Linked DNA regions of Blastochloris viridis. The protein of the gene in region 1 interacts with the protein of each later gene in a pairwise test. Links are inferred from orthologs where the notes say so. Each region holds a gene or a part of one and is shown in the gene's direction. Other genes may lie near its edges.

The links.
Region 2: the proteins of BVIR_RS01185 (region 1) and ndk interact in binary tests that used the Escherichia coli proteins (3 or more experiments, as listed by UniProt). The link is inferred for Blastochloris viridis from one-to-one orthologs.

What each region holds. Positions count from the first base shown.
Region 1 is NZ_CP012946.1:248,830-257,469, forward strand. What follows is about bases 3,544-6,416. They hold BVIR_RS01185 (5-formyltetrahydrofolate cyclo-ligase), read left to right. Parts: upstream 3,544-4,612; coding sequence 4,613-5,221; downstream 5,222-6,416. Other genes in these bases: BVIR_RS01175 (DUF4164 domain-containing protein), read left to right, coding at 3,618-3,899; BVIR_RS01180 (cell division protein ZapA), read left to right, coding at 3,958-4,341; BVIR_RS01190 (TIGR00282 family metallophosphoesterase), read left to right, coding at 5,221-6,084; BVIR_RS01195 (exopolysaccharide biosynthesis protein), read left to right, coding at 6,120-6,416. Outside these bases: BVIR_RS01160 (thiamine phosphate synthase), read right to left, coding at 1-527; BVIR_RS01165 (phosphoglycerate kinase), read right to left, coding at 768-1,961; gap (type I glyceraldehyde-3-phosphate dehydrogenase), read right to left, coding at 1,978-2,985; more of BVIR_RS01195, read left to right, coding at 6,417-6,752; BVIR_RS01200 (hypothetical protein), read right to left, coding at 6,977-7,471; BVIR_RS01205 (YebC/PmpR family DNA-binding transcriptional regulator), read left to right, coding at 7,740-8,486. UniProt on the Escherichia coli protein: Involved in the removal of 5-formyltetrahydrofolate.
Region 2 is NZ_CP012946.1:1,167,228-1,175,811, forward strand. Bases 4,047-6,863 are described here. They hold ndk (nucleoside-diphosphate kinase), read left to right. Parts: upstream 4,047-5,152; coding sequence 5,153-5,575; downstream 5,576-6,863. Other genes in these bases: BVIR_RS05210 (DinB family protein), read right to left, coding at 4,047-4,474; BVIR_RS16685 (hypothetical protein), read right to left, coding at 4,632-4,802; BVIR_RS05220 (TerC family protein), read left to right, coding at 5,751-6,449; BVIR_RS05225 (hypothetical protein), read left to right, coding at 6,770-6,863. In the rest of the region: BVIR_RS05190 (NADH-quinone oxidoreductase subunit B family protein), read left to right, coding at 1-229; BVIR_RS16285 (hypothetical protein), read left to right, coding at 566-814; BVIR_RS05195 (glycerate kinase type-2 family protein), read right to left, coding at 846-2,105; BVIR_RS05200 (GntR family transcriptional regulator), read right to left, coding at 2,116-2,805; BVIR_RS05205 (2-keto-4-pentenoate hydratase), read left to right, coding at 2,973-3,779; more of BVIR_RS05210, read right to left, coding at 3,953-4,046; more of BVIR_RS05225, read left to right, coding at 6,864-7,258; BVIR_RS05230 (glutathione S-transferase family protein), read right to left, coding at 7,432-8,136; purN (phosphoribosylglycinamide formyltransferase), read right to left, coding at 8,133-8,584. UniProt on the Escherichia coli protein: Major role in the synthesis of nucleoside triphosphates other than ATP. The ATP gamma phosphate is transferred to the NDP beta phosphate via a ping-pong mechanism, using a phosphorylated active-site intermediate.

The sequences.
Region 1 (8,640 bases):
AGAGCAACGAAATCCGCGCCGGCGGCGGCGAGAACCCCGATCTCCTGCAAATCGCCGGCGACGGCGACGCAGGGCGGCTCGAAGATCTGCGACCACCACGCCGTCCGCTCCAGGATGACGTCGAGCAGCGGGCCGCTGCCGTCGGGCGTGCCGAACATGACATAGTCGGCGCCAGCCTCGCCGGCGACCATGGCGTCGTGGCGGGTGTCGCCGCCGCAGGCGCCGACGATGCGATCGGCCGGCACCAGGGCGCGGGCGTCCTTGACCTTGCTGCTGGCGACATGAACGCCGTCGGCGCCGCTGCGGGCGATGAGGTCGGGCCGGCCGTCGATCAGGAGCGCGGCGCCGGCCGCCTGCGCGGTCGGGGCGATCGCGCGAATGCGGTTGATCAGCGTGCGCTCGTCGGCCTCGGCCAGGCGCAGCAGAACCGAGGCGATGTCGGCGGCGCCGAGCGCCGCGGCCAGCGGCTCGATGACGGCATTGGGGTCGGCGACCGGGGCCGTGATCAGAAATAGACGCGTCCGCATGTCGGGATACTCGGGCCTTGGCTCGAAAGCACGCTTGGGTCAGTGGAACCGGAAAATCGGCTTAAGGTGTTGTCGGAATGGGATGGTTTCGAAAAACCGGCACTCGCATCGTCCCATCATGCCCCATCGCCTTGGCGCCAAAGCGGCAAACCTGCCGCGATGGACCGAAATTGTGCCGCGGCGGGCGGTCGGCGCTGCGCCCGGGCGGGGCAAATGCCGCGCCCGGGCGTTCTCGCCGGGTCAGCGCTTGCGCAGCACCTCGACGCCGGGCAACGCCTTGCCCTCAAGGAACTCGAGGAAGGCGCCGCCGGCGGTCGAGACGTAGGAGAACTGGCTGGCGACGCCGGCGTGGTTGAGCGCGGAGACGGTATCGCCGCCGCCTGCCACCGACACCACCTTGCCGGCCTGGGTGAGCTCGGCGACGGCCTTGGCCACCTGCACCGTGCCGCGGTCGAACGGCTCCAGCTCGAACGCGCCGAACGGCCCGTTCCACAGCGCGGTCTTGACGCTGGCGAGGCGGGAGGTGACGTCGAGCACGGACTTCGGCCCGATGTCGAGCACCATGTCGTCCGCCCCGATCGCGTCCACCGTCACCGTCTTCGACGGTGCGTTGGCCTTGAACTCGGCGGCGGTGACGACGTCGACCGGCAGCACCACGGTGCAGCCGCGCGCCGCGGCGGTCTTGAGGATGGCGCGGGCGGTGTCGGCCATCTCGCGTTCGCACAGCGACTTGCCGATCGCCTTGCCTTCCGCGAACAGGAAGGTGTTGGCCATCGCGCCGCCGATGATGAGGACATCGACCTTGGCGGTGAGGTTGCCGAGCAGATCGAGCTTGGTCGACACCTTGGCGCCGCCGACGATGGCCGCCACCGGCCGGGTCGGCGCCTCCAGCGCCTTGGACAGCGCGTCGAGTTCGGCCTGCATGGTACGGCCGGCGTAAGCCGGCAGGATGTGGCCGAGGCCCTCGGTCGAGGCGTGGGCGCGGTGGGCGGCCGAGAACGCCTCGTTCACCCAGATGTCGCCGTTGGCGGCCAGCGCCTTGGTGAAGTCGGGGTCGTTCTTCTCCTCCTCTTTGTGGAAGCGGGTGTTCTCCAGAAGAAGGATGTCGCCGGGTTGCATGGCGGCGATGGCGGTGGCTGCCGGCTCGCCGATGCAGTCGTCGGCGAACGCCACCGGCTTGCCGAGCCGGTCGGCCAGCGCCGGCACGATCACCTTCAGCGACTGGGTGGGGTCGATGCCCTTGGGACGGCCGAAATGGGCGAGGAGGATCACCTTGCCGCCCTTTTCGGAAATCTCCTTGATGGTCGGGATCACCCGTTCGATGCGGGTGGCGTCGGCCACCGCGCCGTTTTCCATCGGCACGTTGAGGTCGACGCGCACCAGCACGCGCTTGCCGGCGACGTCGGCGTCGTCGAGCGTTCGAAAGGCGGTCATGTGGATCCTCGCCCGGTCAGATCAGCTTGCCCATCGCCGCGGCGACGTCGGCCATGCGGTTCGAGAAGCCCCACTCGTTGTCGTACCAGGCCAGCACGCGCACGAAGGTGCCGTCGATCACCTTGGTCTGGTCGGCGTGGAAGGTCGAGGAGTGCGGGTCGTGGTTGAAGTCGATGCCGACATTGGGGCGGTCGGTGAAGCCGAGCACGCCCTTGAGCGGGCCTTCCGACGCCGCCTTCATCGCCGCCACGATCTCGTCCTTGGTGGTGGCGCGCGAGGCGACGATCTTGAGGTCGATCAGCGACACGTTCGGGGTCGGGATGCGGATGGCCGAGCCGTCGAGCTTGCCCTTCAGTGCCGGCAGCACCAGGCCGATCGCCTTGGCAGCGCCGGTCGAGGTCGGGATCGCCGAGAGCGCGGCGGCTCTGCCGCGATAGAGATCCTTGTGCAGGGTGTCGAGGGTCGGCTGGTCGCCGGTGTAGGAATGCACCGTGGTCATGTAGCCGCGCTCGATACCGACCAAATCGTGCAGCACCTTGGCGACCGGGGCGAGGCAGTTGGTGGTGCAGGAGCCGTTGGAGACCACGAGGTGGTCCTTGGTCAGGCCGGCATCATTGACCTTGTAGACCACGGTATAGTCGGCACCGTCCGACGGCGCCGACACCAGCACGCGCTTGGCGCCGGCGGTGAGCAGCATCGCCGCCTTGTCGCGGGCGGTGAAGATGCCGGTGCACTCCATGGCGATGTCGATGCCGAGCTCCTTGTAGGGCAGCTGAGTCGGGTCCTTGATCGCGGTGACCTTGATCGGGCCGCGGCCGACGTCGAGGGTGTCGCCGTCGACCTTCACCTCGCCCGCGAAGCGGCCGTGGACGGAATCGAAGCGGAACAGGTGGGCATTGGTCTCCACCGAGCCGAGATCGTTGATGGCGACCACCTCGATGTCTCGACGGTCGGACTCGATAAGGGCGCGCAGTACATTGCGGCCGATACGGCCGAATCCGTTGATGGCAACGCGAAGGGTCATCCTGGTCTCTCCTCTGTGGAACCGAATCCTCGAACCGAACGTCTGCACCGCGGAAAAACGCCGTTTGATAACGGCGGCGGCCGATGCGCGGTTTTCATCCTCTCAGGAGCATTCGCTCCGTTGCGATACCGTGATCTCGCAGGTCGCGTCTTCGCCGTCGTCCCGCTGCCACGGCCGGCGGCGAAACGACGGCCAACGCGTCCGGGGCGGCCCATGCCGCTCCGGCGTCCTTGGCGAATAGGCATCAAGACCCCCGGCGTCGCCCCCGCGGGCCGGCGATCGCCGGCCACTTCGCCAGCGCAGGCCGGCACGGACCTCACCCCATCGTAGAAATGGTCACGTACTTTGCCAGGCCGATGGCATATCAAGCCAGCGGCCCGAGTCAATTGCGTCAGGTTATTGTGCCGTGCGGTACTTTCCGGCTGCCGCGACGCGCCGGCGGCGCCGACCCGTGCAGAAAAGCGTAGGCCGCGAAAGAGGCCCGGCAAAGGTAAAAAACCGCCAACGGCGAAGATGCGGTCGCATCAAGGCACGCTGAAACGGAGCCGTGCGGTTGCCCTCCGTCGCGCCCCCCCCTAATCTTCCACCAGCGCCGGGCCTGCGGCCGGCTGCGAAAAGGGAGGCCCTGCGGAATGCTGGACAGCCCGCCGCTCGAAGCGGCCGTTCGTCGGGTGTCGGCCGCGCTCGACCAACTGGAGGCGGCGGTGGAGCGCCGGCTGGGCGAGGAACGCCGGCACGCCGGCCTGGAGGCCCAGGTGCAGGCGCTCGGCGTCGACCGGGCTCGGCTCGCCTCCGAACTCGATCAGATGCAGCATCGCGCCGAAGGGCTCGAACTTGCCAATCGCGACGTCTCCCAGCGCCTGACCGCGGCGATGGAGACTATCCGTGTGGTGCTCGAGGACGCCGAGCGGTGAGCCGCGCCGGCCGCTGACGGCGCAATCGACGTCGCGTTCGGGAATTGTCGAGAGGGTCATGGGACAGGTCAACGTCACCATCAGCGGCCGCCAGTACCGCATGGCGTGCGAGGACGGCCAGGAGGAGCACCTGCGCGGCCTGGCGCAGGACATCGACGCCCGGCTGACCCAGCTCCGCAAGGCGTTCGGCGAGATCGGCGATCAGCGCCTGACCATGATGGCGGCGATCATGGTCGCCGACGAGCTGCACGAGGCCAACCGCACCGTCGGAGCCCTCAAGGCTGACCTTGCCGCGCTGCGTGAGGCGCGGGTGGCGGCGGCGGCCGAGGCCGAGGCCCAGGAGCGGGCGGCGGCGGCGGCGCTGCATGGCGCCGCGCAGCGGATCGAGCGGCTGGCGCGGAGCATCGCCACCGCGCCGCAGGACGGGCCGGGGCTGGGGTGAGGTCGCCACCCGGCCGGAAAAGCGTGGCCTGGGTGACGATGAGGCGGGAAAAACGACAAAGGGGCCTTCCTGTCTGGCGGCAGGCTCCCTAGATTGAGTGAAGCGGGGCTGCGAGGTGCGTTCAGGAGACACGTATCCCCGGGGCCTTATCGATCCGAATGGGAGCTGTCCCTGTCCGGACCCGTGGGTCCGGGCAAACGGCGCCCACCTACTCTGTAGGTATCCCGGGATCGATACTCCGACGGCCATCGTGGCTCCGCACAGTTCCTCCATGTCGTTGTTCCACGCCATTGAAAAGCAGAGCTTGCGCCGCGCCGCGCTGGCGCGGCGCGCGGCGCTCGACCCGGCTGAGCGGGCACGGGCGGCAGAGGCGGTGGTGTTCGGCGGGCTTGCCTTGGCCGCGCGCTACGGCGGCGGTGGCGCGGTCGCCCTGTTCGCCAGCATGAACGGCGAGATCGACACCGGTCCGCTCGCCGCGGCGTTGACCGCGGCCGGCTATGAACTGGCGCTGCCGGCGATCGTCGAGCCGGCAGCGCCGTTGGTATTCCGACGCTGGTCGCCGGGCGAGGATCTGATATGTGGCGCCAAGGGCGTGCTGGAGCCACCGGCCGACGCCGGCAGGGTGGCGCCGACGCTGGTGTTCGTGCCGATGACGGCATTCGACCGGCGGGGGTTTCGCATCGGCTATGGCGGCGGGTATTACGACCGTACCCTCGGCGCCGGTTCGGGCGAGGCGTGGCCGGGAGGGGTGCGACCGGCGGCGGTGGGGCTGGCGTTCGCGGCGCAGGAGGTGTTCCGGGTCCCGGACTTGCCTCATGACGTCCGGCTCGGCGACATTCTCACCGAGCGTGAAACGATTTCTTGCCGGAGTTCGGCCTGATGCGGTTGTTGTTCATCGGGGACGTGGTGGGCCGGGTCGGACGTCAGGCGGTGCTTCAGAGGCTGCCGCGGCTGGTGGCGGACTGGAAGCTCGACATGGTGATCGTCAATGGCGAGAACGCCGCCGGCGGTTTTGGCATCACCGCCGCCATCTACAATGACCTGATCGAAGCCGGCGCCGACGCTGTCACCCTCGGCAACCACGCCTGGGACCAGAAGGAAATGCTGGTCTTCATCGAGCGGGCGCCCCGGCTGATCCGGCCGATCAACTACCCGCCGGGCACGCCCGGCCGCGGCGCCAACCTCATCACCGCCAAGAACGGGATGCAGGTGCTGGTCATCAATGCGATGGGCCGGGTGTTCATGGACCCGCTCGACGATCCGTTCATGGCGGTCGACCGCGAGGTCGCCGCCTGTCCGCTCGGCCAGGCCTGCGACGCCATCGTGGTCGACTTCCACGCCGAGGCCACCAGCGAAAAGCAGGCGTTCGCCTACCTGCTCGATGGCCGCGTCAGCCTGGTCGCCGGCACCCATACCCACGTACCGACCGCCGATTACCGCATCCTTTCGGGCGGTACGGCGTTCATGACCGATGTCGGCATGACCGGCGATTATGATTCCGTCATCGGAATGGAAAAGACTGAGCCGCTGCAGCGGTTCCTGCGCAAGATTCCGTCGTCGCGCTTCGAGGCGGCGGCCGGGCCGGCCACCTTGAGCGGCCTCGCCGTCGAGCTCGACGACAAGACCGGGCTGGCGCAGATGGTGGCGCCGGTGCGGCTGGGCGGGCAGCTCAACATCGCCGTTCCGGCGGACTGGATGCCCGCGCCGCGGCGCGAGGCCGGGCCGGCCGGCCGGGCCAGTTGATAACACCGGAAAGTGCCAACCGAATGGATGCGCCATTGACGACCGAAGCGCCGCGGACCCAGTCGGCGCCGATCAGTCAGATTCTGCGCGGCGTGCTCGACCATGTGGAGGGCGAGACGCTGACCATCGGCGACATCGTCAGCGCGCTCGGCGACCGGGCGATGGCGATCTTGATGATCCTGTTCAGCCTGCCCAACTGCGTGCCGGTGCCGCCCGGCGTCGGGCTGGTGTTCGGCTTCCCGATGATCCTGGTCGCGCTGCAGATGGTGCTCGGGCGACATCTGCCGTGGCTGCCGGGAGTGCTGCTGAACCGCCGGCTCAAGGCGAAAGACTATGCCCGGCTGATGGACGTGGCCGAGCCGCGGTTGAAGCGGGTCGAAGCCTACCTCAAGCCGCGTTACACCTTTCTGTTCTCGGACCTGGCTGACCGCTTTACCGGCGCTTTCTTCGTGCTGTGCGCGGTATCGGTCATTCTGCCGCTGCCGGGCTCGAATTTTCCGCCGGCGGTGGCCGCGGTGCTGATGTCGCTGGCGATCGTCGAGGAGGATGGCGTGGTGTTTTCGATCGGCGTCGTCATCGGTGTGATCGGACTGGCCTACACCACGCTGGTCGGCGGCGCGGTGATCTGGGGCGCGGTGGCCGCCGCCCGGGCCTTCATGGGATTTTGATCCAGTTTCCAATAGGTTATAAGGAAATCCGGCGCTATTTGCAGGCGCCGCAGATGCTTCGCGCCGAACGCCGAGGTCTGGACGGTAATCACCGGCATGCGTTCTGTCCCGGTCATGGCGACGGGGCGGCTTGGGCGGCAATCGGTGGGGATTGGACGCGCCACCAAAACAAAAGGCGGCGCAGCGAATGGAACGCTGCACCGCCTTTCGTGGTTCTGAGCAGATCAGAACAGGATAGCGCCGAGAATCTTGAGAATAATGTAGACAAGGATGCAGCCGACGAAGCCGCTGCCGAAGCCATAGGCGCGCTCGCGCCAGACGTCGAGCACGGACGGGGCGCCCACGGTCTGGCGGAAACTGTTGGTGTCGATGGTGGCGATCTGCTCCAGCGCTTCCGTTTCCTGAGCGGATTCCGGCTTCGCCTTCTGGATGGCCTTGATCTGCTCAAGGGCGAGCGCCAGCTCGGTCTGGTTCTGCTCGGTCTGGCGACGCAGCTCGGCCAACTGCTCCAGCGTCGCCTCGACATTGGTCCGCGCCTTGGCGATGGCGTCGAGGCGGCCCTGCAGGCTCTCGTTGGTGAAAGTCTGGTCGTCCTTGAACAGGCTCAGATTGGGCGCAACTTGGCTGATCGCGGTCACGAATCCGCGAAAATAGCCCTGGAACCCGCGAAATAGCAGGTTCGAGACGATGTTTTCGAAATTGCTCGGCAATGCAGTCATGGCAGCGTCCCCCGTTTGCTGCGTGTTGCGATGTCAGTCGCTTCCGCCTCCCGATAGTGCCTTGAAATATCGGCCCGTGGAAGCCACTCCGGTATCTCGTTGTTTTCTCATCAGAGAATGACGTCCGGAATGGCCCCTTGGGCTGATTCTGGCAAGTCGAATCGCAGGTTTCTTTTCTTCCGGCTTTCCAGCGGCTATAGCGGGCTCCTTCTGAGGCAACGGATTAGCGCGTTCGAACGGCGCGTTCCTCCTAGGTTTCGAGTAGCCCATGGCCGGACATTCGCAATTTAAGAATATCATGCACCGCAAGGGGCGCCAGGATGCGGTGCGCTCCAAGTTGTTCAGCAAGCTGGCGCGCGAGATCACGGTCTCGGCCAAGTTCGGCCTGCCCGACCCCAGCATGAACGCCCGGCTGCGGGCGGCGATCTTGGCCGCGCGCGCCGAGAACATGCCCAAGGACAATATCGAGCGCGCCATCAAGAAGGCTCAGGGCGCCGATACCGAACACTTCGACGAGATCCGTTACGAGGGTTACGGCCCCGGCGGCGTTGCCGTTATCGTCGAGGCGCTGACCGACAACCGCAACCGCACCGCCTCCGAGGTCCGGTCCTACTTCACCAAGCACGGCGGCAATCTCGCCGAGACCGGCGCGGTGTCGTTCATGTTCGACCGTGTCGGCGTGGTTGAGTTCGACGCCGCCAAGGCCGGTGCCGAGGCCATGCTGGAGGCGGCGATCGACGCCGGCGCCGATGATGTGGTGTCGTCGGATCACGGCCACGAGGTCTATTGCGGCGCCGACTCGCTGGCGACGGTGTCGAAAGCGCTGGAGGCGCACTTCGGCGAGCCGCGCAAGACGGCGCTGATCTGGAAGCCGCAGAACCAGGTCGCGGTGGACGATGAGGCCGGCGAGAAGCTCATTCGCCTCATCGAGACGCTGGAAGACAACGACGACGTCCAGCATGTCTATTCCAACTTCGAAATCTCCGACGCGCTGATGGCCAAGATGGGCTCGTGAGCGAGGCCGGTCGCGTCCACGCGCGTTGCCGGACATCCCGCCTCGGGTCGGGGTTTCCGGCGCCGCCTGGTCAGGCGGCGCGCCCCACTGCGGCGGCCGGGGCTGGCGCATGGCTTGCAAGCTCGTCAGGACATGGCGAGGTCTGGGTGCATTT
Region 2 (8,584 bases), 920 kb from region 1 along the record:
GAAGGTGGCGCTGGAACGCACCTTTGCCGCGACGCCTGACCCGAAATGGGTGGTGGCCTGCGGCGACTGCGCCGCCGATTGCGGCGTGTTCGCCGGCTCGGCCGCCATCGCCGGGCCGGTCAGCTCGGTCATTCCGGTCGATCTCACCATCGCCGGTTGTCCGCCGCGGCCGATCGCGCTGCTGGCAGGGCTGATCGCGCTGCTCGATCAGGCTGCCGCGAAGCGGTAAAGCCGCTGCCGAAACGGCATGTCGCGCGGCGCCCGAGCTTGCCGTGCCGATGGCACAAGGGTTCCGGCCGATGGGGCCGGGCGTCACAGCAAGGCCCAACTTCCACGGGCTGCGCCCGGCTTGCGATTTTGCGTCATTTTGCAATTTTAGGTGGGAAATATGCCAGTAATGGTTTTGTAACAGCTCCCCGCCACAATCCATGATTACGGCCGGTTGTGGGCGCGGCATCGGGGGGCGAGCCACGCGGCAAATCCATCGCCCTTGACCGAACGACGCGCGCGGAACAACGCGCGCGCAAGATAAAATTCTGTAAAACGAGGAAGCGTTGAGGTTGGCATGACAGAACATCGCGTGTTCACGCGGCTCCGGCCAAGCGGGAGAGTTTCCGATAAAGGGAAAATATTTGCGGATGTCCGAAGCCCCACCATTGAGTGCACCGTGGTTGACCAGAGTGCGCGGGGCGCGTGCCTGGATATCCACGGATCGTTGGAAATTCCCAAGAGATTCTTCTTCCTGCACGGCGGGGTCAAGAAGAGCTGCGTCGTGCTCTGGCAGAAAGGACGGCGGGTCGGCGTCAGTTACTGACCCCGCCATGCGCTCGCCGCGGGATCTGGTATCAAATCACCAGCACCGCGCGGAAATCGTTGACGTTGGTGCGAGTCGGGCCGGTGACGACGAGGTCGCCGATGGCGGCGAAGGCGGAATAGGCGTCGTTGTCGGCCAGCATCGCGGTGGGTGAGCGGCCGGCGGCCTTGAGGCGGGCGAGGGTGTCGGGCGTTGCCACCGCGCCGGCATTGTCCTCGCTGCCGTCGATGCCGTCGGTGTCGACGGCGAGGGCGTAGACGCCGGGAATTCCGGCCGCCGCCAGGGCAAATCCGAGCAGGAACTCGGTGTTGCGGCCACCTTTGCCGCTGCCGCGCACCGTCACCGTGGTTTCGCCGCCTGACAGCAGCACCGCGGGCTTGGCCACCGGCAGGCCGTGCTCGGCGACGGCGCGGGCGATGCCGGCCATCGCGGCGCCGACTTCGCGCGCCTCGCCGGTGATGGCATCGCCGAGAATGAGGGGGGTGAGGCCGGCGGCCCGCCCGGCGTCGGCGGCGGCGCGCAGGCTTTCCAGCGGCCGGGCGATCAGGCGGAAGACGGTGCCGGCAATGGCGCCATCGCCGGGCTTGATGGTCTCGGCGGCGGGGTCGAGCAGCCGGGCGCGCGCCGCCGCCGGCAGGGGCAGGCCGTAGCGGGCGACCACGGCGCGGGCGTCGGCCAGCGTCGAGGGGTCCGGCACGGTGGGGCCGGAGGCGATCACCGCCAGGTCGTCGCCGGCGACGTCGGAGATCGCATAGGTCCACAGCCGGGCCGGATAGGCCGCGGCGGCGAGCCGGCCGCCCGAGATCGCCGACAGGTGCTTGCGCACGCAATTCATCGCGGCGATGTCGGCGCCCGACCTCAGCAGCGCGGCGTTGACCGCCTTGAGGTCGGCGAGGCTGAGGCCGGGGGCGGGCAGCGTCAGCAGCGCCGAGCCGCCGCCGGACATCAGCGCCACCACCAGATCGTCGGCGGCGAGCCCCGACACCAGCTCCAGCATCCGCCGCGCGGCGCTGGCGCCGGCGTCGTCCGGCACCGGGTGGGCGGCCTCGACGATCTCGATCCGCCGGCACGGCACGGCGTGGCCGTAGCGGGTGACGACGAGCCCGCCCAGCGGGTGCGGCCAGGCCGCCTCGAATGCCTGCGCCATCGCCGCCGACGCCTTGCCGGCGCCGACCACCACGGTGCGGCCGGCCGGCTTCGGCGGCAGGTCGGTGGCGATCCGCGACGGCGCAGCGTGGGCGATGGCGATGTCGGCCAGCCGGCGGAGCAGGGCGCAAGGGTCGGTCGGCATGGCGGTCCGGTCACTCGAACAAGGCGGGGTGCTCGGCTTCCAGCCGCGGCAGCGCGGACTGGATGTCGGCGAATTCGGCGCGCACCGCGGCGGCCGCGGCGTCGGGGTCGCGGGCATCAATGGCGGCGAGGATGGCGCGATGGTGCGCCACCGTCGTCAGCATCGCCACCGAATCGGGCGCGCTCAGCCACCAGGCGCGGTCGACGTGGGTCTTGAGGTTTTCGAGCGCCTCCGCTGCGCTCGCCACGCCGCAGCCCGCCGCCAGCGCGCGGTGAAATTCGGCGTTGGCGTCGAGGACGCCGGCGCGGTTGCCGTGCTGGGCAGCGTCGGCCGCCGCCGCGAGCGCGGTGTCGATGGCGGCGCGGTGGCCGGCGTCGAACGCGGCGCAGCCGCGCCGCACCAGTTCGACCGCGACCGCCGCGCGCACCACCTGCGCCTCATGGAGCCGGCGGCTCGACAGCCGCACCACCACGGTGCCGCGCTGGGGCTGCACCGTGACCAGGCCGGCGCGGTCGAGCCCGATGAAAGCCTCGCGCACCGGCTGGCGCGATACGCCGTAGCGGATCGCGATGTCGAGCTCGGTGACGCGCTGGCCCGGCCGCAGCTCGAACCGGACGATGGCCGCGCGCAGCTCACGCTCAAGACGGCGGACGGTCGAATCGGTGCGCGAGCGGTTCGAATCGGCGTTTTGGGAGCGCATCACGTCAAAAACCGTACCTCCGCCTTCGCCATAAGGGTGGGTAAACCACATACAATGCGAAGCGGATGGTAACAGCATTACTTTTGCTCCACCATGAAGCCCTCTCGAAGACGTCGTCCCCCTATCGAGTTTCTCCGGGAGAGATGGCGAGTCCAATAATGAATACGATGTCTATCGAAGCAGCCGGTGCCGCCGGCATTGCCGAGGCCCTGGTTTCTGCCCGTCGCGCGGGGTGCCCGCTCGCCGGTTTTCCCGGAGTCGTTCCGCCCGACCTCGCGACGGCCTACGCCGTCCAGGATGCCGCCATCGCGCATTACGGGGTGCCGGTGGTCGGCTGGAAGGTGGCGATGATCGCGCCGCACTTCCGCGAGCGCTATCCCTCGGTGCGGCTCGCCGGGCCGGTGCTGGCCGGAACGGTGGTCATGGCCGAGGATGGCGTGGCCGTTGAGGTTCAAGTGGTGCCGGGCGGCTTTGCCGCGGTCGAGGCGGAGTTCGTGGCTCGGATCGGCCGCGACCTGCCGCCGCGCGCCGAGCCCTACACCGACGCCGAGGTGGCGCCTGCCATCGCCGCGCTGCACGCCGGCGTCGAGATCGCCGGCTTTCCGCTGGCCGACATCAACGGGTTCGGTCCCGGGGCGGTGATCGCCTGCTTCGGCAACAATGCCGGCCTGATCGTCGGCAAGCCGATCGCCGATTGGACGGTGCGCCTGGCCACCACCTTGGCCACCGACGTGACCATCGACGCGGTCGAGGTGGGCCGCGGCAGCGCTGCGGTGATTCCCGGCGGGCCGGTGGGGGCCACCACGTTCCTTGCCAACCACCTGTCGGCGCGCGGCATCGGCCTCAAGGCCGGCGACTGGGTGTCCACCGGTGCCACCACCGGCGTGCACGAAGTCCAGGCCGGTCGCTATGCCGAGGCCACGTTCGATGGCGTCGGGCGGATCGCGGTCCGCATCGTTGGCCCGGCCGGCTGATCGGCCGGTCGTTCCAGGCCGGCCGGCTGCCCGGCGCGGTGGCGCCACGCGGCCCAAGCTGCGCCGGAAAAAATTGCGCCGGAAAAAGATGACGGGCGTTCCGTGAGGAACGCCCGTCCGTGGGCCAAACACACGCCAACTTCCCCCGCCTGTGGCGTGCGTCAGGCTTCTCGTCAGGCCACCCGCGCGAGGCGGCCCGGATTGGTTTCCCGCTTGAAGCAGAGGAAGTCGTAGGGGCGCAGCGTCGCACCGACGCGCGTCAACCCCGCCCACAGCTCGCCGCGGTGATGAACGTGATGGGTGAACCCGTAGGTCAGCACGGCGGTGAGGGGCAGTTCCTCGACCAGCGGCTGGCGAATGGTGTGGTAGCGGACCGTCCGCCCCAGGTCCTCGTCCTTGAGGCGTTCGACGAAGGCGAGGATGCGGGCGTCGTCACGCTCGCGCGCCTCGCGCAGCTCGGCCAGATCGTCAAACAGCACGGCATCGACGCTGTCGGGCGCCTCGCCGTCGTCGTTGAGCTGAGACATCCAGCTGCGGTCGACCAGCAGCAGATGGTTCAGCGTCGCGATAATCGACCCGGCGGCGGCGGCGATGTCCTGGTCGAGCGCGTCGGGAGACACACCGGCCGCGGCGTCATACACGCGCTGGTTCGACCAGGCGTTGTATCGGGCCAACGTCACGAAGTGGTCTCTCATCCCAGGCTCCAGGCGCCGGATCCGGCCGATGTCCTCACCATGACAAAGCCGGATCGCGGCCGCTTTGATCTAGATCAGATGCGACCTCCTGCAACGGCCAAACCCGCGGCGTCCGTCACGGTCGCCATGCCGGAGCCCGCGGGGCAAGCGCTTGGATTCAAAAGAAAATCAAAAAATTCGCCGAATGTGGCGGCTGCACCGGCGGCATGGCGCCTCGCCGTCGGCCGCGATGCTGCGCTGCCGCGGCGCCTTCGCCGTTCCGGCGCTGCTGAATCCGAATGTTGGCACCGGCCGGTGACCGGCAGATGACCGCGAACAGCCGGGCCATGCGGCTTGTCGCGCCGCATGGCCGCTGCTAAGAGACCGTTTGGAAACTCGGACGGCAGGCCGCGTTGCGGCGCGAACTGCCGGACGCCAGGAGAAAAGCGAGGCCGATACCGGGGAGTACCTACGAGCTTTTTGACGCCGCGACCGGCGTTCGCCCCGCAACCCGAAGGGCCGGGCCGCTTTCGGGCGCCCGGTTCGTCGCCGACCTCGACCGTACTCCCCGGTACGCTCTTCGATCGGCTCCTGCCGGAGCGCCCGAAATCGGCTCCGGCGCGGCCCCGTCGGAGTTTCCAAACGGTCTCTAAGAGCCGGCCACTTCCTTTTCCATTCCTATTATCTTGTGAGGTTCCCATGGCGGTCGAGCGCACCTTCTCGATCATCAAGCCCGACGCGACGGCCCGCAACCTGACCGGCGCCATCAATGTGGTGATCGAACAGGCCGGCCTGCGCATCGTGGCGCAGAAGCGCGTCCGCATGACCCGCGGCGAGGCCGAGACCTTCTACGCCGTCCACAAGGAGCGGCCGTTCTTCGGCGAGCTGGTCGAGATGATGACCTCCGGCCCGGTGGTGGTGCAGGTGCTCGAGGGCGAGGGCGCGGTGGCGCGCTATCGCGAGATCATGGGTGCCACCAACCCGGCCAGCGCCGCCGATGGCACCATCCGCAAGCTCTACGCGAAGTCGATCGGCGAGAATTCGGTGCACGGCTCCGACTCCGTCGACAACGCCGCGATCGAGATCGCACAGTTCTTCGCCGGCAACGAGATCGTCGGCTGAGCCGACCCGAGGGCCCGGCCCTGGCGGCCGGGTTCTCTTCTTCCGGCCGGGGTGCGCCGGGCCTGCCGCCGCTGCGGCAGGCGAACGGCTGCAATACCGATACGTTCTTGCTGGACGGCGCGGGTGGACCGATGGTCCGCTCCGCGCGTTCGGCTGTGGAGACGGTGCTCGGTTCATGCTTCTCGACCATCCGGGGTTTTGGCTCGGCGCTTTTCAGATCGTCTGGATCGACATCCTGTTGTCGGGCGACAACGCCGTGGTGATCGCGCTGGCCTGCCGCCATCTGCCGCCGCGGCAGCGGATGTGGGGCATGGTGCTGGGCGCCGGCGCGGCGGTCAGCCTGCGTGTGCTGTTTGCCGGCGTCGTCACCGAACTGATGGTGCTGCCCTATCTCAAGCTGGTCGGCGCCGGCCTGCTGGTGTGGGTCGCGGTCAAGCTGGTGGTGCCCGAGCACGATGGCGCCGAGGGCAAGCTCGCCCCCGCCGACACGCTATGGCGGGCGGTGCGCATCATCGCCGTCGCCGATGCGGTGATGAGCCTCGACAACGTCATCGCCATCGCCGCGGTGGCCGATGGCAGCATCGTTCTGATCGCCTTCGGCCTCATCGTCTCCATTCCGCTGATCGTTGCCGGCAGCGCGGTGCTGATGCGGATCCTGGAGCGCTACCCGGCGCTGATCTGGGCGGGGGCGGCACTGCTCGGCTGGGTGGCGGGCGAGATCTTCGCCGAGGACCCGCTGATCGCCGGTCTGGTCGGCGCCGATATGGCTTTTCCCGTGAAGATGATCGCCGGAGCGGTTGGCGTCGCGCTCGTGCTCACCATCGGCTGGCTGGCGCTGCGGCGGCGCCGGGCAACGGCGGGGGACGCCGTCTGAGGCCACGGGCGCCGTCGCCGGTCCGATCCGCCGGATTTTCGTAACGGGCGGCGCCAATGCGAAATTGCACCAATTTCATTCATTACGCTGCTGCAATCTTGACAGCGGCGGCGGCGAGGGGCCTTTCATACGTCTCCGGCCGAGCACGCCGGAGGCCCGTATTCCCCTCGCCGAAACTCCCGTTTCCGAACTGGGATTTTCGGCGAAATCGCGTCCGGGGTCACGCAGTGATGGCCTGGACCCCGTATCAAGGCACCGCATGACACGGTAGCCCGAAACTTGGCGCGCGCGCCAGCGGCTGATTTTCAATGGACGGCCCCATGATTTCCCTCGGATCGGTTTCTGGCGCGGCGCGGCTCGTCCGCGTCGTCCTCGTCGCATTCTGTCTTCAGCCGGCGCTGGCGCTGGCCGGCGGCGCGCCGCCCGAGGACGGTGCCTTCCAGCGGCCGGGCGTGCCGCCATCCGGCCCGAGGGGGCTGCCGCAGGGCGCGGTGCAGCCGCCGGCGGGACAGGCGACCCAGCAGCGGCAGCAGGGCTCGGTGTTCGCGCTGCCGCCGCCGCCCGAAGGCGGGGTGAAGAATGCCGAGCAGGCCCGGCTGCGGCTGCAGGACATCTGCATGTACCGCACCGCCGAGGCCGAGAATCCGACCGCGGACAATGGGCCGCGTTGCGCCTGCTACGGCAGGACGCTGGCCAAGTCGTTCAACCCGGATGAACTCGCTGCGTTCGCCGCCGCCGACGAGGTGCCCGAGGGCGCCCGCGACCGCGCCGATGCGGTGTGGCTCGGCTGCAAGGGCAAGCGCGACTGACACGGTTTCCGGCCCGTCGCGGCGGAACCGGCAGAAACCACCTCGCCGAAAAGCCCTGATCAGACAGTGGTATTTGGCAGGAAGGCCGACGAAACGCCGGCCCGATCGGCCGGACTTCGTTTGACCGGCACTGCTTGGCGCGGATCCGGCGGCCGGCCGATGCCGCCGCCGGATCAGCTGCGGTCGGCGAAATACTGCGCCATCACCCGGTCGCGATACGCCACCAGGTTGGGGTGGCGCTCGATGGCGTCGCGGGTCGGCGAGTCGAACACCGGGCACAGGATGGCGATCAGCATGCCGGCGACGGCGGCGTCTGCGCCACACGGCTTCTCGCCCATCAGGAACGGCTTGTCGCCGAGGATGGCGGCAACCGAGTCCACCGCTCGCCCGGTCAGTTCGGCGACCTCGGCGCGGGAGTGGCGGCCGAAGCCCTGGCCCTTCAGCACGCTGCGGATCTTGCGTTTGATGACAAAAATTGCCAGCTGGCGCAGCGGCGGCGGGATGCGCTTGAAGAAGGTCTTGGGGCCGTTGGTGAAATTGGCGTCGTCCATCCAGCGGTCGTGGACCAGTGCCCAATAGAGCTGGTCCTCGATCATCTTCTCCACCGCCCAGGCGATGCCGCGCGCGTTGGCATCGAGCCCGTGGTCGAAATCGACGCCGTACGTCTTCTCGATGTGGAAGCGGATGAAGGTGGAGTCCGGCACGCGGGCGCCGTCGTCGTCGATATAGGGCAGCTTGCCCTTGGGCGCCTTGTGCATGCCCGAGGTGTCGATGCGGTAGGGCAGCCCGGCGAATTTCAGCAGCAGCTCGGCCTTGAGCACGAACGGGCTGGGATCGGGCAGGCCGAAGGCGGGGCCGAAACCGTACAGCGTGATCATGGCGACTCCGTCGAGCGGGCGGGGACCACGAGCGCCTGCGCCGGGCCGGCGCAGGCGGGCTTGAGGCCGCGGGCAAGCCGGGCCAGCGCCGCCGGGTAGATGACGTGCTCCTGCGCCAGCACCCGCGCGCTCAGCGTGTCGGAGGTGTCGTCCGGCAGCACCGGCACCGCCGCCTGCGCCAGGATCGGCCCGGCATCGACCTCCGGCACCACCAGATGCACGGTGCAGCCGTGGATCTTCACCCCGGCGTCAAGCGCTCGCTCGTGGGTGTCGAGGCCGGGGAAGGCCGGCAGCAAGGCGGGGTGGATGTTGAGCATCCGCCCGCTCCAGCGCGCGACCAGCCACGGCGTCAGCACCCGCATGAAGCCGGCGAGGCACACCAGCTCGACGCCGGCGGCCTCAAGCTCGGCGTGCAGCGCGGCCTCGAACGCGGCGCGGTCTTTGCCGA